Regions from separate parts of the Virgibacillus sp. LDC1 genome, predicted to be linked through region 1. Evidence: predicted binding sites of a transcription regulator. Region 1 holds the regulator's gene; each other region holds the start of a gene.
What was found. The regulator Rex, encoded in region 1, represses fermentation and respiration genes when NADH is low (regulators of the CRP and FNR family bind a similar motif). The targets are predictions, from matches to a motif close to TTGTGAAATATTTCACAA.
Positions count from the first base shown of each region.

Region 2: OHJ21_RS02260 (nitrate/nitrite transporter) is a predicted target of Rex. The motif match lies at 2,746-2,763, and genes of this name have one in related genera.
Region 3: OHJ21_RS29685 (cytochrome ubiquinol oxidase subunit I) is a predicted target of Rex. The motif match lies at 1,671-1,688, and genes of this name have one in related genera.
Region 4: OHJ21_RS30055 (TorD/DmsD family molecular chaperone) is a predicted target of Rex. The motif match lies at 2,501-2,518, and genes of this name have one in related genera.

Region 1 is NZ_JAOXLZ010000001.1:747,020-751,069, reverse strand. It holds gene OHJ21_RS03570 (cell wall elongation regulator TseB-like domain-containing protein) at 1-462, opposite strand, end outside; gene OHJ21_RS03565 (amidohydrolase) at 494-1,795, opposite strand; gene OHJ21_RS03560 (redox-sensing transcriptional repressor Rex) at 1,770-2,435, opposite strand; gene dinG (ATP-dependent DNA helicase DinG) at 2,498-4,050, opposite strand, start outside.
Region 2 is NZ_JAOXLZ010000001.1:487,688-491,737, reverse strand. It holds gene OHJ21_RS02270 (DUF6953 family protein) at 81-317, opposite strand; gene OHJ21_RS02265 (YwiC-like family protein) at 403-1,122, opposite strand; gene OHJ21_RS02260 (nitrate/nitrite transporter) at 1,174-2,688, opposite strand; gene OHJ21_RS02255 (response regulator transcription factor) at 2,856-3,503, opposite strand; gene OHJ21_RS02250 (sensor histidine kinase) at 3,500-4,050, opposite strand, start outside.
Region 3 is NZ_JAOXLZ010000006.1:399,352-403,401, forward strand. It holds gene ade (adenine deaminase) at 1-1,482, shown strand, start outside; gene OHJ21_RS29685 (cytochrome ubiquinol oxidase subunit I) at 1,770-3,173, shown strand; gene cydB (cytochrome d ubiquinol oxidase subunit II) at 3,160-4,050, shown strand, end outside.
Region 4 is NZ_JAOXLZ010000006.1:493,391-497,440, reverse strand. It holds gene OHJ21_RS30060 (efflux RND transporter permease subunit) at 1-1,536, shown strand, start outside; gene OHJ21_RS30055 (TorD/DmsD family molecular chaperone) at 1,613-2,290, opposite strand; gene moaA (GTP 3',8-cyclase MoaA) at 2,632-3,636, shown strand; gene mobA (molybdenum cofactor guanylyltransferase) at 3,782-4,050, opposite strand, start outside.

The sequences.
Region 1 (4,050 bases):
AAACCGATAGCCGCGCTGACCGTTGTGTTCATACTGCAGCTGCCAGGCATACTCGCCTTCATACATTCCAGGCAGCAATCGCTTAATTTCCACACCAGGCAATTCGTTATAAATCTGATCCCGAATCTGGGCTTCCGACATCCCTGTATTCAATAAAACGGACTGGACAGCATCGGCACCTTCAACAGGTATGTTGTCATCTGTAAATTTTACCCATACCATACGATCTTGATTGTCCTGATCCTTGCCGCTTACCACCCAATAGTTATTATCCTCGCCCCACACCGATTTATAGGTCTTTCCGGACGAAACCAATTGGCCATGCTGCTTGGCGGCAGCAATCGCCATTCTTTCTTCATTCCAAGTGTCTTTCATAACATATGAATAATAGAGCTGTAAACCAAGCAGTAACAGCAGCACGCCGGATACACTAAGCAAGATCCACTTCGTTTTTTTCTTCAAATCCGTCTTCCTCGCTCCCCTTGATTATTCCCTAGAGGGTTGTAAGACGCTCAAAGGCACGCTGCGCTTCCCGGCGGATACGTTCCTCATCGAGAGTAAGGCTCGCGCCATTCTTCACGACCTGCTTACCGTCAACCCATACATGCTCAACATCCTTCGCACTGGCGGAGTAGATAGCATGAGAAATATAATCCGTCTTCGGAAGGAAGTGCGCCTGATCCGTGTTCAGTGCGATCATATCTGCCTTCATTCCTACCGCAAGCGTACCGATATCCGCAAGGAAAGCTGACTTGGCACCATACTCTGTACCCATCCGAAGCGCTTCGGATGCAGGAATCGCGGTTGGATCCCCGCTTACTCCTTTATGGATCAGTGCCGCCAGGCGCATCTCTTCAAACATATCCAGATTATTATTGCTCGCAGGTCCATCGGTACCCAAAGACACGGTGACCCCGGCTTTCAGTAGTGCAGGCACGCGAGCGATGCCGCTGGCAAGCTTCAGATTGCTGCCTGGATTATGCGACACCATCACTTGATGCTTAGCCAGGATTTCGATTTCTTCATCGGTCAGATGGACGGCATGCGCAAGCAGCGTTGGACGGGAAAACATGCCAAGCTTCTCCAAATGGGCAACAGGGCGGAGTCCGTAATCATTTACATTCTGAGCGACTTCCGTTTCCGTTTCGGACATATGCGTATGCAAAGGCAGATTCAGATCATGGGATGCCTGAACGAATTTCTCGATGAAATCCGGCGGGCATGTGTAAGGTGCATGCGGCGAGATCATCGTCGTAATTCTTCCGTCCGCCTTGCCATGCCAGTCTTTCGCGAATGCAACCGCCTCATCCAGCTTCTGCTGCTGCACCTCAGGCGGACATAATCCGATGACACCGCGTGTCAGTACGCCGCGCATTCCTGAGTCCTGCACAACATTTGCAACCTGATCCATATGATCATACATATCCACAAACGTCGTGGTTCCGCCTTTGATCATCTCAAGCACGGAGAGTGAGGTTCCCCAGTAAACATCGTCGGCCGTGAATTTGGCTTCCATAGGCCACATTTTTTCCTGAAGCCATACCTGCAGTGCCAGATCGTCGCCATAACCGCGGAGAAGCGACATCGCCGCATGTCCGTGCGTGTTCACCAATCCAGGCAGGAAAAACAGATGGGTTCCGTCGATAATTTCTGTTCCCTCTTGGACGGTTGGCTCTTCTTCACCCAGGTAGGTTATCCGGTCATTCTCCACAACCATATATCCGCGTAGCACGGACCTTCCTTTCTCTAGTACCGCAAACGTTCCGTTTTTAACCATCCACTTCGTTGTCGTCATGTGCTGTATCCTCCTTACCGTTATCCAAATAATAGGCCAAACTTTGCAAATCCGTAGTAAAATCAGCCGTATGAATCCGGATATGGGATGGAGCTTTCAGGATGGTCGGCGCAAAATTCAGAATAGCCTCGATGCCTGCGGCGATAAGCTGATTCGCTACATTTTGCGCTTCAAAATCCGGAACGGTGATAATCCCGATACGAATGCCGTACTCATGAACCGTCTTCTCCAGTTCCTCCATCGGCTGTACAACCAAATTGTTTATTTTCATACCAACTTTGGGAGAATACGAATCGAAAACCGCCACAATCTTCATATTGTCCTTCAGAAATGCATTGTAATTTGATAATGCATGTCCAAGATTACCGGCCCCAATCAATGCGACATTGATCTTCTGGTCCAGCTTTAGAATCTGGCGAATTTTCTCGATCAGATAAGATACGTCATATCCGATCCCTTTCCGTCCAAAATCACCGAAATACGCTAGGTCCTTACGAATTTGAGCAGGATTGAGGTCCAGTTTTTGTCCCAGTTCCTGGGAGGAAACCGTGGAGACCTCCCTTTTCTGAAGCTCATTCAAATAGCGCAAGTATACAGGTAATCTGCGGACCACGGCTTCCGAAATTTTTTCCGATTTCATGCATGCTCCCCCTAATAATAGGTTAATAACTACATTTCAATGTGATCGTTCATGGTTTCACTTTATTCAGCTTGGTTCTCTACGCCTGCCTCTTCCTGCAGCCATTCCGAAATTCGGGGAACAATCCCCTCGGTCGGCATGTGCTCCATCTTTGGTCCCGGCAAGGAATATAGGAAATATTTTCCGTAATAGGATTCAATGACCCGGGTATCGTACACGATGACAATCCCCTTGTCTTGCGCTGTCCGTACCAGTCGGCCAAATCCCTGTTTGAAGCGAATGACGGCTTGCGGAACCGAAAGCTTCATGAAGGGGTTCTTCTTCTGCTGCTGCAGCAATTCGCTCTTGGCTTCAACCAAAGGGTGATTCGGCGGCTGGAACGGCAGCCGGACGATCGCAAGGCAAGTGAGCGCCTCACCGGGTATGTCAACCCCTTCCCAGAAGGAGCTGGTACCCAGCAGAACCGAGGCGCTGCTATCCTGGAATCTCCGGATTAACTTGGTACGGCTGGTTCCATCCATCCCTTGTCCCAGTACGGTAATATCGCTGGATGCCAGCGCCTCCTTCAAGGGCTCATGCACCTGACGCAGCATCCGGTACGAGGTGAACAGGACAAGCATACGTCCATGCGTAGCGATTGCCGTATCGGCCAATGATTGCACTAGTGTATTCACAAAGAGTGCATCCCCGACCGAGCCCTTCACGCTCGGAAAATCGCGCGGCACGACAAGGAGAGCCTGCTCCCTGTAATTAAACGGGGACGGCAGCAGAACCGTGTTCAGGTTGCCGCTATCTGCCGCTTCCTGTAGACCCAAATTCTCGATCATGAACTGGAACGATTTGTCCACCGACAAGGTCGCCGACGTCAGGATCACGCTTTGTTTCTTGTCAAAAAACAATTCCTTCAAGTGGGTGCTTACATCGACAGGCACCGCATAAAGTTGCAGCGATTTCCCGCGGAAATTGCCGTTAGCCTCCATCCAGTATACCGTGCCTTCATCATTCAGGGCCATGAAGGACCTCAGGTCCTCGCGGTGTGCGGCCAGGTCCTTAAACAGACCCGATAGGTCTGTTAACAGACTGTCGGCACTGTAATCGTCGAGATCTTCCTTCATTTCGGCGATCAGCTTGTCACCCTTGCGTACGACATCGCCCAGTATCACATGAATTTGATGTTCCAGCTCGGCAAGCGAATCCCAATCCTTCGGCTTCTTAAGAGGCGATAAGCGAAGCGAGAATTGACCGGCGTCTCCTGGAGATGCATCTCCGCGTTCCGGAAGCAGTCCGAACAATTGATCGCTGAGTCGATCCCAATTCTCTTTTACGGTGATCAGATCCGGATAAATCCGATCTATGATGGAAGACCACTCGACAGCCTTCTCATGGGATGAAACTTGCAGCAGCTGGCGAAGAGCCGGGAGCTGACCGCTGCGGCTGTCTTTGTACATACGGGTTAGCGTATGGACAACCGAAAAATATTTCATCTGCAAGCCAAGGTGCTTGCCGGCGACATCCTCCAAATGATGCGCTTCGTCGATGACGAGACGCTCATAACTCGGAAGCAGCTGGTGATTCGCTTTTACGTCGGTGAACAGCTTCGAATGGTTCGTAATGA
Region 2 (4,050 bases), 260 kb from region 1:
TTCAAGGCAGCTGTTCTCATTATGATAGGCAGGATGGCCCTCAAGCCGCTCCAGCCCTTATTATTTTTTTCGAAGCAAGACTACGTCCATGCCCACATGAATCCGTCACGATCCCAAGCGATCCGACCGCCATGCAGTTTGCGGAATGCCTTCTTCACGTCCTTGGACAGTGAGGCATTCCCGTTTTCGTTAACGAAAACAAACTCTTCCCCGAAGTTCTCGCGTACATAGCGGATGGCCTCCGTCTGATACAAATTACCCGTAAACCGGATTTCCTCCACCATCCATTCAGCCACCTGCTGCGCTGTATATGTCATATAAACATCGTTCCCTTCTGTATGCCTCCACTTATTATAACAGAATGGACGATGGAATCGATTTTTATGAAAACGGCAGACTACATCACATCATGGACAGCAACAAAAACTGGACGGAACCTACAATCTCGATGATTCCGACCTTCATCGGTTTCATTACTTTTCCGGAATACAGGAACGTCTTAATGAACGGAAATACGAATGGCAGACACATCCACGGATTCCCGAAGATGATCGGCAGAACCAACATGACGGCATGATATATTCTTGCGTATATCGTCCAGCGCCTGTTTTTCCGCTCACGGAATACCGATTTGACAAAGAACACGGTGCCCGTAAAATATAGGAAATTATACGCAATGACGGCGGCAAGCATCGGATCGAAACCACCGCCCCCCAGCATATAAGCAGCGGCACCTCCGGTACAGAACAGCAGAATCGCGCAAATATCATTTAACAGCGCACGCTCCGCTTTCTGAAGGACATGCCAAACGTTCACCATGATCAGGATGAGCAGCACAGGTGCAAACCAGAGCATCGACGGCTTGAAGACAAGCACCGGAATCAGAAAAACCACGGCGATAAGGGTATAAATGATCCCCCAGGATATCCAAGTTTTACGTTGGGACGTCTTCTTTAAGGATTGCAGAAACGGATAGGATGCCATGTATAAACCTAACCACGCCAAAAATAGCGGAAGGTGCAGCAGAGCCGGTTTGGCTGCCGCCATTCCTATGATATAGGGTACACTGACCATAGCCCAGCCACCATGCTCCCGCGGGATGACAATCCTCGTCTTTTTCATGCGTTTCTCCCTCTCCAATCCATCAACTCATAGCCATCGTGATTCATATCTTCAGCCATTCGAACAACGGCCAGGCGGATGATAAGTAATATCGCTGAAGGTACCCACATACTGAACGATGTCACCCGATTCGTCCTTTACCGCGTTAATCGTCAGCAGCTCCAAGTACTCTTCTCCATCTTTCCGGCGGTTCCAAATCTCCCCCTGCCAGCTCCCGTGTTCCCTGATTTCAGACCACATCGCCTGATAAAACGCCGGTGATTGTCTTCCGGACTTCAATACGCTCGGATTTTTGCCGAGTACTTCCTCCTCCGAATATCCGGTTAACTTCGTGAATGCCGGATTGACGGCATTGATCCTACCGTTCGGATCCGTAACCAGAATCCCCTGGCCGGTGGAGTTAAACACCTCCGATTGTACGGTGAGTTTGTCCTGGTAGTACATCCATACCACAATAACGAAACTGGCGAGCGCAACCTGGGATAAGGCCATAAATCCAATGGAGTACTGCCCCGTAGCCGAATGGATGAAGGAAAGCATCAGCGGCGGGAAGAATCCGCCAAGGCCGCCCATCATGGACACGATACCGTTCACAATGCCCGCCTGCTTGTTGAAATAAAGGGGCACGAGTTTGAAAATAACCCCGTTTCCGAGACCGGCACCAACGGCAATGGTTAAGCATCCGGCCGTATATAAGCCAATGGATGGAGAGAATGCCAACAGGATGGCCGCAGCCGTGAGCCCTATGAATACGCCCATTAATAAGAACAGCGGTTTAAATTTATCCGCAAGCCAGCCGCCTACGGGACGTAATAAAGTGGCTACCAAAATGAACCCTGCCGTCCGCATCCCGGCGTCCACCTTCGCAAGCTCAAAATGGGTCACCAGGAAGTTTGGCAAGTACACTGTAAAGGCCACGAACGAACCGAATGTAATAAAATAAAAAAGCGAGAAAAACCACAATTTTTCATTTTTATACACGCCCTTGATCTGTTCCATTACCGGTGTTTTTACCTTTATTTCTTTGCGATCGCCTAAAAATGCATTTAGCACGGCAAATATCAGAAGTAGAACCAAATACAGCTGGACGGTTTTGGACCATCCGATCTGAGTCGCGATGACCGGTGCAGCAAATGTGGTAATGGCGGTACCGATGTTGCCCATCCCGTAAATCCCATTCACGAGTCCCAGCTTCTCTTTCGCATAATATTTAGGCAATGAGGTCACGCCAACCGAGAACACGGCCCCCCCGATCCCCAGGAACAAACCTCCGATCACCAGATGCGTAAAGGAGGAAGCCGCGCTGATAAAATAGACCGGAAACAGCAGCAGGATGAAGCTGGCGATAAAAACAATTCGTGCTCCCACCACATTGGCGTAATAGCCAAGCGGAATCCGGAGAACGGAACCCAGCACCACCGGAATAGCCGTCAGAATCGCGAGCCGGTCGGCCGAAATGGAGATGTCCTCTCGAATAAACGGCAGGAGCGCGGAGATGATGACCCATACCATAAAGCCAAGCACCAGATTCATTGTTTGCAGCGGAAGCTGCAGCTTTTTGATCATTTCCATCACCTTTTCTAAAGCATAATGAATGGCATATTGATCCCCAGCTCCTATTGTACGTGCACCTATTCACAATGCTAATAGGGAAGTTCCCTGAATCTCTCCGGGGAACTTCCCTATTCCTTAAAGCAACGACCCTTAATTGCGCCCTCTTGTATATGTAAGGACTAAAAATCCAGCAATTTTTTCTTCAATGCATATTCCACTAACTCCGGACGGCTTTTCAAATTCAGCTTTTCCATGATTTTGGCCTTGTGCGCTTCCACCGTCTTGACCGATACGAATAGTTTTTCTGCGATTTCCTTATTGCCATAACCCTTGGCGATCAGAGGCAGGATCTCAATCTCCCTTTTGGACAGACTGTTAAACGGATCTTGCTCCGCACTCTCACTATCTTTCTTAATAAACTCCCGAACCAGGGATGTAGCCATCTGGGGATGGATATAGGTCCCTCCCTTATGCACCATGCGGATGGCGGAGATTAATTCATCATCCGGCGCATTTTTGAGTACGTAACCTGAAGCCCCGTTTTTTAAAACATGAAACAGATAATCGTCATCATCATACATGGTTAGAATCAGAATTTTCGTTTCCGGAAATTCACTGCTGATCTTGCCGGTCGCAATCAGCCCGCTTTCGCCGGGAGGCATGCTTAAATCCATCAACAGCACATTCGGCCGGTGCTTCGCCACCATGGTGTAAGCTTCCATGCCGTCTGCCGCCGTCGCGACAACCTCCATATCTTCCTGGTAATTCAGAATCATGGAAAATCCGCTGCGGACCACGGCATGATCATCCGCAATCACAATTTTCATGTACCCATCACCTCCAGCTTGTCGTCACCATTCGTAAGCGGAATGTTAAGCTGAATCGTCGTACCCTCACCGGGAGCGGAAAGCAAAATAAACTGACCACCGACCAGCTCTGCGCGTTCGCGCATCCCGTACAGTCCCAGTCCGGTTCCCTTAGCTTCATCAATGACCCTGTTAAACCCGACTCCACGGTCCCGGACGGTTAACTGAAGGTAGCCATTCACTTCACATAAGCGTACATGCACCTCATCCGTTCCTGAATATTTCATGGCATTCAGCACCGCTTCCTGGCATACCCGGTACACAACCGTTTCAATCTCGCTGCCGTAGCGTGCTGCCGCTAACTCCGCAGAAAAATCAACCAGCACTCCGTAGTTCTTTCCAATCCATTTAAAATGGGAGCGGAAGGCAGCCTCAAGCCCCAAATCATCTAATGAAGCCGGCCTGAGTTCAACGGATAAATGCCGGATATCATCCAGAAGCCTGGTTAAAGATACCTCGGTCTGGTGCAGTTTCTTGAGCACATCCTCGCCCACGTTCATATATTTAA
Region 3 (4,050 bases), on a different contig from region 1:
AGCGGAACGACCGGGGTTTATATGGATCCCCATGAGATCGCCAACGTATTCGGCATGGAGGGCGTGCGCTGGATGCACGAGGAAGGGCAGCAGCTGCCGATGAAGGTGTTCACCACCATTCCTTCCTGCGTACCGGCGACGTTTGATCTGGAGGATGCCGGTGCGCAGCTGGGCGTAGCCGACATCGAGGAAGGGCTGACCTGGCCTGGCGTCGCCGGGCTTGGCGAAGTGATGAACTTCCCGGGCGTCGTGTACGGCGATCCGACCATGAGCGGGGAGATTGAAGCTACGCTGCGTGCAGGCAAGACCGTAACAGGGCATTTTCCGGCCGAGGATGACCGGATGCTGCAGGCATATATGGCAACCGGCGTAAGCTCCGACCATGAGACGGTAACGAGAGAACAGGCCCTGGAGAAGGTCCGTCTCGGCATGCACCTGATGATCCGCGAGGGTTCGGCTTGGCAGGATGTAAAGGAAGTTGTTAAGGTCATAACGGAAGATAAGGTGCGAACAGACAATATTTCTCTGGTTACGGATGATGTGTATCCACAGACGCTGCTGAGGCTCGGTCACATGAACCATGTGGTCCGCCGCGCTATAGAAGAGGGCGTGGACCCGGTTACGGCGATCCAGCTGGGAACGATCAACGTGGCTCGTTATTTCGGCATGGACATGGAGCTGGGCAGCATTTCACCTGGCAAAACGGCGGATATTTTGCTGATTGATGATCTGTTGAGCATGGTACCTTCAGTCGTGATCACGGATGGCGAAGTGGTTGCAGAGAACGGCCGGCTCGTGAAGGAGTTCCCGGTATATCAATACCCGGAAAAAGCCTTTCAATCGGTTCGGCTGCAGCGTTCGCTTACCGCTGATGACTTTCTGCAGCGCAGCAAGTTCGATGCGACGCGTACGGAAGTGAATGTGGTGCGCGTCATCGAGAACAGTGCCCGTACCGCTAAAATGACCGCGGTGCTCTCTGTGGAGCAAGGCGTCATCCAGCCGGACCTGAATCAAGATGTGGTTCAGCTGGCATGCATCGAGCGCCACAGCGCAACCGGGCAAATCTCGCTCGGTTTTGCGAACGGCTTCGGACTCAAGACCGGCGCGGTTGCTTCCACGGTTGCGCACGACAGCCACAATCTGCTCGTGATGGGCACGAATGCCGAGGATATGGCACTCGCGGCGAATGAGCTGGCGGCGTGCGGAGGCGGCATGATCGTGGTACGGGACGGCAAGGTGCTGGCGAAGGTGGCGATGCCGATTGCTGGTTTGCTGGCGGACCGTCCGGTTGAGATCGTAGCGGAGGAAGTCGCTGCCTTGGAGGAAGCTTGGAAGGAGCTTGGATGCTACATCCATGCACCGTTCATGACCTTCTCGCTCATTGCGCTGCCGGTGATTCCGGAAATCCGCATTACCAACCGCGGGATCGCGGACGTAACGGAATTCAAGCTCATCGAGACCGAGATTGGCCCGGTTCAATAAGGTTGCAGACATACCGAAGCAGGTTGGCCTGATGGCGAACCTGCTTTTTTGTATCGTAAATACAACGTTTTGACCGCCGGCAGAGGCAGCGAGCCGTTTCCATTTTTTCGATGCTCAGTTATACCGTTGTCCACTTAGTGATTTTCGTCACAAATTTATAACTTTTTGCCCCGGTTTCAGTCCTGATATTGTGATGTTTATCACAATCCTTTGCATCGCGGTCTGCGACAATACAAAAAGAATCAAATTTGAAGTGATCACGTGAGCTAAAGGAAGGGGTATCTGATATGGATCCGGTTATGCTGGCGCGAATTCAATTCGCATCGACAACCATTTTTCACTTTATTTTCGTACCGTTGTCCATCGGATTGGCGTTTCTGATTGCCATCATGGAGACGATGTATGTTGTCAAAGGCCAGGAAGTCTACAAGAAAATGGCCAAGTTCTGGGGAAAGCTGTTCCTGATTAACTTTGCGGTCGGGGTTGTGACGGGGATTCTGCAGGAATTCCAGTTCGGCATGAACTGGTCGGATTACTCGCGCTTTGTCGGGGACGTGTTTGGCACACCGCTTGCGATCGAAGCTCTGCTGGCATTTTTCCTTGAGTCGACGTTTATTGGGCTGTGGATATTCGGGTGGGACCGGTTATCGAAGAAGGTCCATCTGCTCAGCATCTGGCTGGTGTCCTTCGGCACCCTGATGTCCGCCTTCTGGATTCTGGCAGCGAATTCGTTCATGCAGCGTCCCGTCGGGTTCGAGATAAACAATGGGCGGGCGGAGATGAACGATTTCTTCGCACTGATTACGAACGGTCAGCTGCTGGTGGAGTTCCCGCACACGATCTTCGGAGCTTTGGCAACCGGGGCGTTCCTCGTAGCAGGTGTGAGTGCCTACAAGCTGATGAAGAAGCAGGATTTGGATTTCTTTAAAAAATCATTTCACATCGCCATCGTGATTGGCCTCATCACCTCCATTCTGGTTGCGGTATTCGGTCACCAGCAGGCGCAGTATCTGGTGGATACGCAGCCGATGAAGATGGCCGCTGCGGAGAGCCTGTGGGAAACGAGTGACGATCCTGCGCCTTGGACGGTCATTGCAGCCATCGATCCGGATAAGCAGGAGAACACGATGGAGTTCAAAATCCCGTATTTGCTCAGCTTTTTGTCCTACAGCAAATTTTCCGGCGAAGTCATCGGAATGAAAGAGCTGCAAGCGCAATATGAGCAGGAATATGGCCCTGGAGACTATATCCCGCCGGTCCGTACCACGTTCTGGAGCTTCCGGATTATGGTGGCCGCAGGCAGCATCATGATTCTGCTGGGATTGTACGGAGCATGGCTGATGCTGCGCAAAAAGGTCGAGAAGGCTGGCAAATGGTTCCTCAGACTGATGCTGTTCGGTATTTCGCTGCCGTTCATCGCCAACACGTCGGGGTGGATTATGACGGAGATCGGACGACAGCCGTGGACGGTATTCGGGCTGATCACTACGGAGAACAGTGTTTCACCGAACGTGAGCGCAGGCTCGATTCTGTTCTCGCTCATCATGTTTACCGCCATTTATGCGGTGCTGGCAGCCGTCATGGCGTATCTGTTCATCAAAGTCATTAAGAAAGGACCGTATGCGGCGGAGGAAGACGACCACCACGCAAGCGATCCGTTTAATAAGGAGGGCTACAATGCTGTCTCTTAACGAACTGTGGTTTGTGCTTGTTGCCGTATTGTTTATCGGGTTCTTCTTCTTGGAGGGCTTCGACTTTGGGGTCGGGATGTCCACGCAGCTGCTGGCCAAAAATGATACCCAGCGCCGGGTGCTGATCAACTCGATCGGCCCGTTCTGGGATGCCAACGAGGTCTGGCTGTTGACGGCGGGCGGCGCCATGTTCGCCGCCTTCCCGAACTGGTATGCCACGCTGTTCAGCGGGTTCTACATTCCGCTTGTCTTTCTTCTGCTGGCCTTGATCGGCCGCGGGGTGGCCTTTGAATTCCGCGGCAAGGTGGGCGATGTCCGCTGGAAACGGGTGTGGGACGGTGCGATCTTCACCGGCAGCGTGCTTCCGCCATTCCTGCTCGGCGTTGTTTTTGCCTGCCTGATTCAGGGGCTCCCCATTAACGAAGAGATGCAGCTGCATGCCGGATTGTTCGATGTTGTGAATGGCTATACTGTTGTTGGCGGACTGACGATGGTGATGCTCTGCCTGCTGCATGGCTTGATGTTCACAACACTGCGCACGATGGGGGATCTTCAGGAACGCGCGCGCCGTATGGCCCGGAGACTCCTGCTTCCCGTAGCGGCCCTGTTCGTGGCTTTTGGTGTGATGACGTATTTCATGACCGATATCTTCGAGAAGCGTGGCGTGGTGTTAACCGTGCTGCTGGTACTGGCTCTGCTCGCATTCCTGCTGGGCGGATATTTCATGAATATCAAGCGGGACGGCTGGGCTTTCGGGATGACCGGGGCGGTTATCGCCCTGCTGGTAACGTCCGTGTTCGTGGGCTTGTTCCCGCGCGTGATGGTCAGCTCCATCCATGCTGCATTTGATCTGACTATTTATAATGCGGCCTCCGGA
Region 4 (4,050 bases), on a different contig from region 1:
CCGGGCGCAATGGCCCGCGGATATCGTTCCATTCTGAAATGGACGCTCAATCACAAAGCCATTACATTCCTGGCAGCCATCGTATTATTGGCAGGAAGCTTGTTCCTGACGAAGTACCTTGGAGTTAGCTTCATTCCTGAACAGGAAGACAAATATGCCATGGTGACATATTCCCCTGAACCTGGCGTCATGCTGGAGGATGTAGAGGAACGCGCATTACAAGCAGAGAAATTGATCCTGGATCAGCCTGGCGTGCAAACGATGCAGTACTCCATCGGGGGCAGCAATCCGCTTGGCATGGGATCGGCCAATTCCGGATTGTTCTATATTATGTATGACCCGGACACGAAAAACTTCGAAGATGTCAAAAAAGCGCTTGTCGAGGATCTTGCTAAGGAAGTACCTGATGGTACTTGGTCCAATATGGACATGGCGGCCGGCGGCTTTGGCGGCAGCCAGTTAACGGTTAACGTCTTTGGCGATTCTCTGGAGCAGATCAAGCCGGTGGCTGATCAAATCGCAGAGCTCGCAAACAAGGATACCGCAACCTTTGATAATGCAGAAACCAGCTTGTCCGATGCGTTCGAGCAGTATACGCTGGTTGCCGACCAAGAGAAGCTAAGCTCCCTTGGCCTGACAGCAGGACAACTCGCGATGAAGCTGGCTCCTGTACGGGAACGTCCGGTCTTGACCGAAGTCAAAATTGAGGACAAGACTTACAATGTTTACATTGAGACGGACAGCAAAACCTATAAGAGCATTAAGGAAATCGAGAACGAAACCGTCACCTCTCCGCTCGGGATCGAAGTACCGATCAAAGATGTGGCCAAGGTGGAAAAAGGAACGACTCCAGATTCCATTATGCGCATCGACGGGAAAATGGTTGTGACCGTCACAGCCGATATCTTGTCCAGCGATGTTGGTTCGGCCTCCACCAACCTGGAGACTGAAGTGAACAAGCTTGAGCTTCCAGACGGCGTATCCGTCCAGTTCGGAGGCGTCACCGAGCAAATCAACGAAACCTTCGGACAGCTTGGACTCGCTATGCTGGCAGCCATTGCGATTGTATACTTTGTGCTTGTGGTTACATTCGGTGGCGGTCTCGCACCGTTCGCCATCCTGTTCTCACTGCCGTTCATTGTCATCGGAGCCATTATCGGCTTGCTCGTCACAGGCGAGACATTGAACGTGTCTGCACTCATGGGCGTACTCATGCTGATCGGTATCGTCGTGACCAATGCGATTGTATTGATCGACCGCGTGATCCATATGGAACGCGAAGGAATGAGCACCCGCGAAGCCCTGCTAGAAGCCGGGGCTACCCGTCTTCGTCCAATCTTGATGACGGCACTCGCAACCATCGGCGCTCTCCTGCCTCTCGTATTCGGCTGGGAGAACAGCGCAGGCATCATCTCGAAAGGTCTCGGCATTACGGTTATCGGCGGTCTGATCAGTTCGACGCTGCTCACGCTCGTAGTGGTACCTATCGTGTACGAGTTCCTGATGAAGTTCAGCAAGAAAAGAATCGAAGATTAAGTAGAACACCAAAGCCCCGGCTTCCTACACTAGGAGACCGGGGCTTTTTTTGATGACGATGATGTTGTCTTGCTCGCTAATGTACCAGCACAGCTTCCCTGGAATGCTTCCACGTCTTCAGCATGTTCAGATCCTGTGCGAGGAACTCCTCCAGCAGACTGAATACCGACTGATACAGCGGACTTTTCGTGGATTCCTTCAAATCTTTGCAGAGAGATGGCACCCATGACAACAGATGCTCCTCCAGAAACTTCTCTTGAACCTCCATCAATTGCAGCATGCTATGTTCACAATACGTATTGTTCAGCATACGGTCATGAAGCAGTGTCATAAATTCCAGTTCAATGGCTATATGATCGTCCGCTTCGCCGTGCAGTTTATTAAAGGCAACACCGACGGATGCATAACAATCGGCTAAATCCTGAGCGCATCCATCCTTCGTATAATGAGACTCTGCCGCCTGACGCTGTTTGGACTGCTGAAGCAATCGACGGTATTCCGCCCCTTCATATTCGCAAATCCGAACCAATTCCTCAGGTGAGCGTCCACATAAATATGTCATCAGGTCCGTACCGGCCTTCGAACATTCCGCAGCCTTGCTAATTCCACTTCCGCGGCTCCATTCCGCAATCATAGACAAGCTGGGCCAATTGCCCAAAAAATCAATCAGCAGCTCGTAGACCGTCCCCCGGTTTTCAAGCCATCTGTGACAGACGTCAGGCACCTCCAAAGTTTGAACAGGTGATATCGCCATATCGAACCTCCTATTGGTAACCTTTCTTGTTGGATGTGATATCCTTGACAGTATATCTTAGATGAACGTCTAATGAAAGCAGTTTGAAATGATTTCCGAAAATTTCGGAAAAATCAGGAAACTTTCGGAAATCTAGAATGTCACTACTCGCTTTCAAGGGGAGAAAGCTTTTGTCCACAGCTTCAATATACTGGATCCCGAAAGCGTTTTCTGTGATTCTTCTCACAAAACAATGGCCGTTTTGCCGCAGCTTGTCCTGCCGGCATGACCCAAAAGGTGCATTGACTCCCGTACGGGGAATAGCTACAATGTGACCATGCATGCTATAAAGGGGGATTTCCATGATCGAACCGCTTAAAGATTCTTTCGGTCGGGTCCATGATTATATTCGTATCTCAGTGACGGATCGATGCAATCTTCGTTGTGTCTATTGTATGCCGGAAGAAGGGGTGGAATTCCAACCTCACGATCAGATTATGAGCTATGAAGAGATCGCAGCGATCATGCGCGTCCTTGCCCCTATGGGCGTCTCCAAAGTACGCCTTACCGGCGGCGAGCCGCTGGTGCGCAAGGATCTGGAGTCCTTGGTCCATATGATTGCTTCCATTGATGGAATTCAAGATATTTCCCTCACCACCAACGGGATCATGCTCCCATCCAAAGCTCGTCTGCTTAAGGAAGCGGGACTTACCCGAATCAACATCAGCCTGGATTCGCTTCATGAGGAGCGATACGCCCGCATCACGCGCGGCGGTCAAGTGCGCAAAGTGCTGGAAGGCATTGAAGCCGCTTATGAAGCCGGCCTGGATCCCATCAAACTGAACATGGTGTTAATGAAGGGCTTCAACGAAGACGAGATTCGCGACTTTATCGCGCTGACGCTCGATCGTCCCCTTCATGTCCGCTTTATTGAATACATGCCGATCGGCCAAGCATCCGATGCCTGGCGAGATTCATATATGCCGCTGAGCCGGGTATCCGAAGTGTGCCAGGAGGCGGGTTGGACCATTCAAGAAGAGCAGGGGCCATCCGGCAATGGGCCCTCACAAAATATGAAGGTGGTTGGAGCTACAGGAACCTTCGGTCTGATCCATCCGGTCAGCGATCATTTCTGCGATTCCTGCAACCGCCTCAGGCTGACGGCTGACGGCCACATCAAAGCTTGCCTGTACTGGTCCGACGAATTTAACGTGCGCCGCGTCGTCGATGATCCTTCCGCGGTGGCGAACCTGTTCCGCAAAGCGCTGGGCGCCAAACCGCTGAATCATGAAATGGCGCTCGCGCTCGAGAAAAAAACGCAAAGCCATACCCCCACCGTCCGGCGTATGTCACAGATCGGCGGATAAACCATCTGCTGTGCGTATAATAGCCGAAGGCAGTCGTTTTATCTATATTAAAATCCCCGCCAAGCATTTAGATGGCGGGGATTTTTTTAGGATGAGTACCGGTTTCATCAACCTTTGCACCTTGATGCTGCTATGAGAAACTCTACTATTGTTCCTCAGGAAAGTCCGAGTTCAGCAGGCCGCCTGCTGCCTCGTATTCCCCAGGCGTGTTCATATTAAATAAAATCCTGCGCGGATCAAGGCCCGTCATTGCCTCTAATTGCTCCTCGTGCACGAAGACGGCATCCAGCTCCTGCACCCACTCTACCATGCGCAATTGTCCCTTGATCAGCCTGCGTTCAAGGCCTTCTGCGGTTTCTTTGCGATAAGCCGCCAGCAGCGGATGCACCCTACCATCTACAACGGGGATGACCG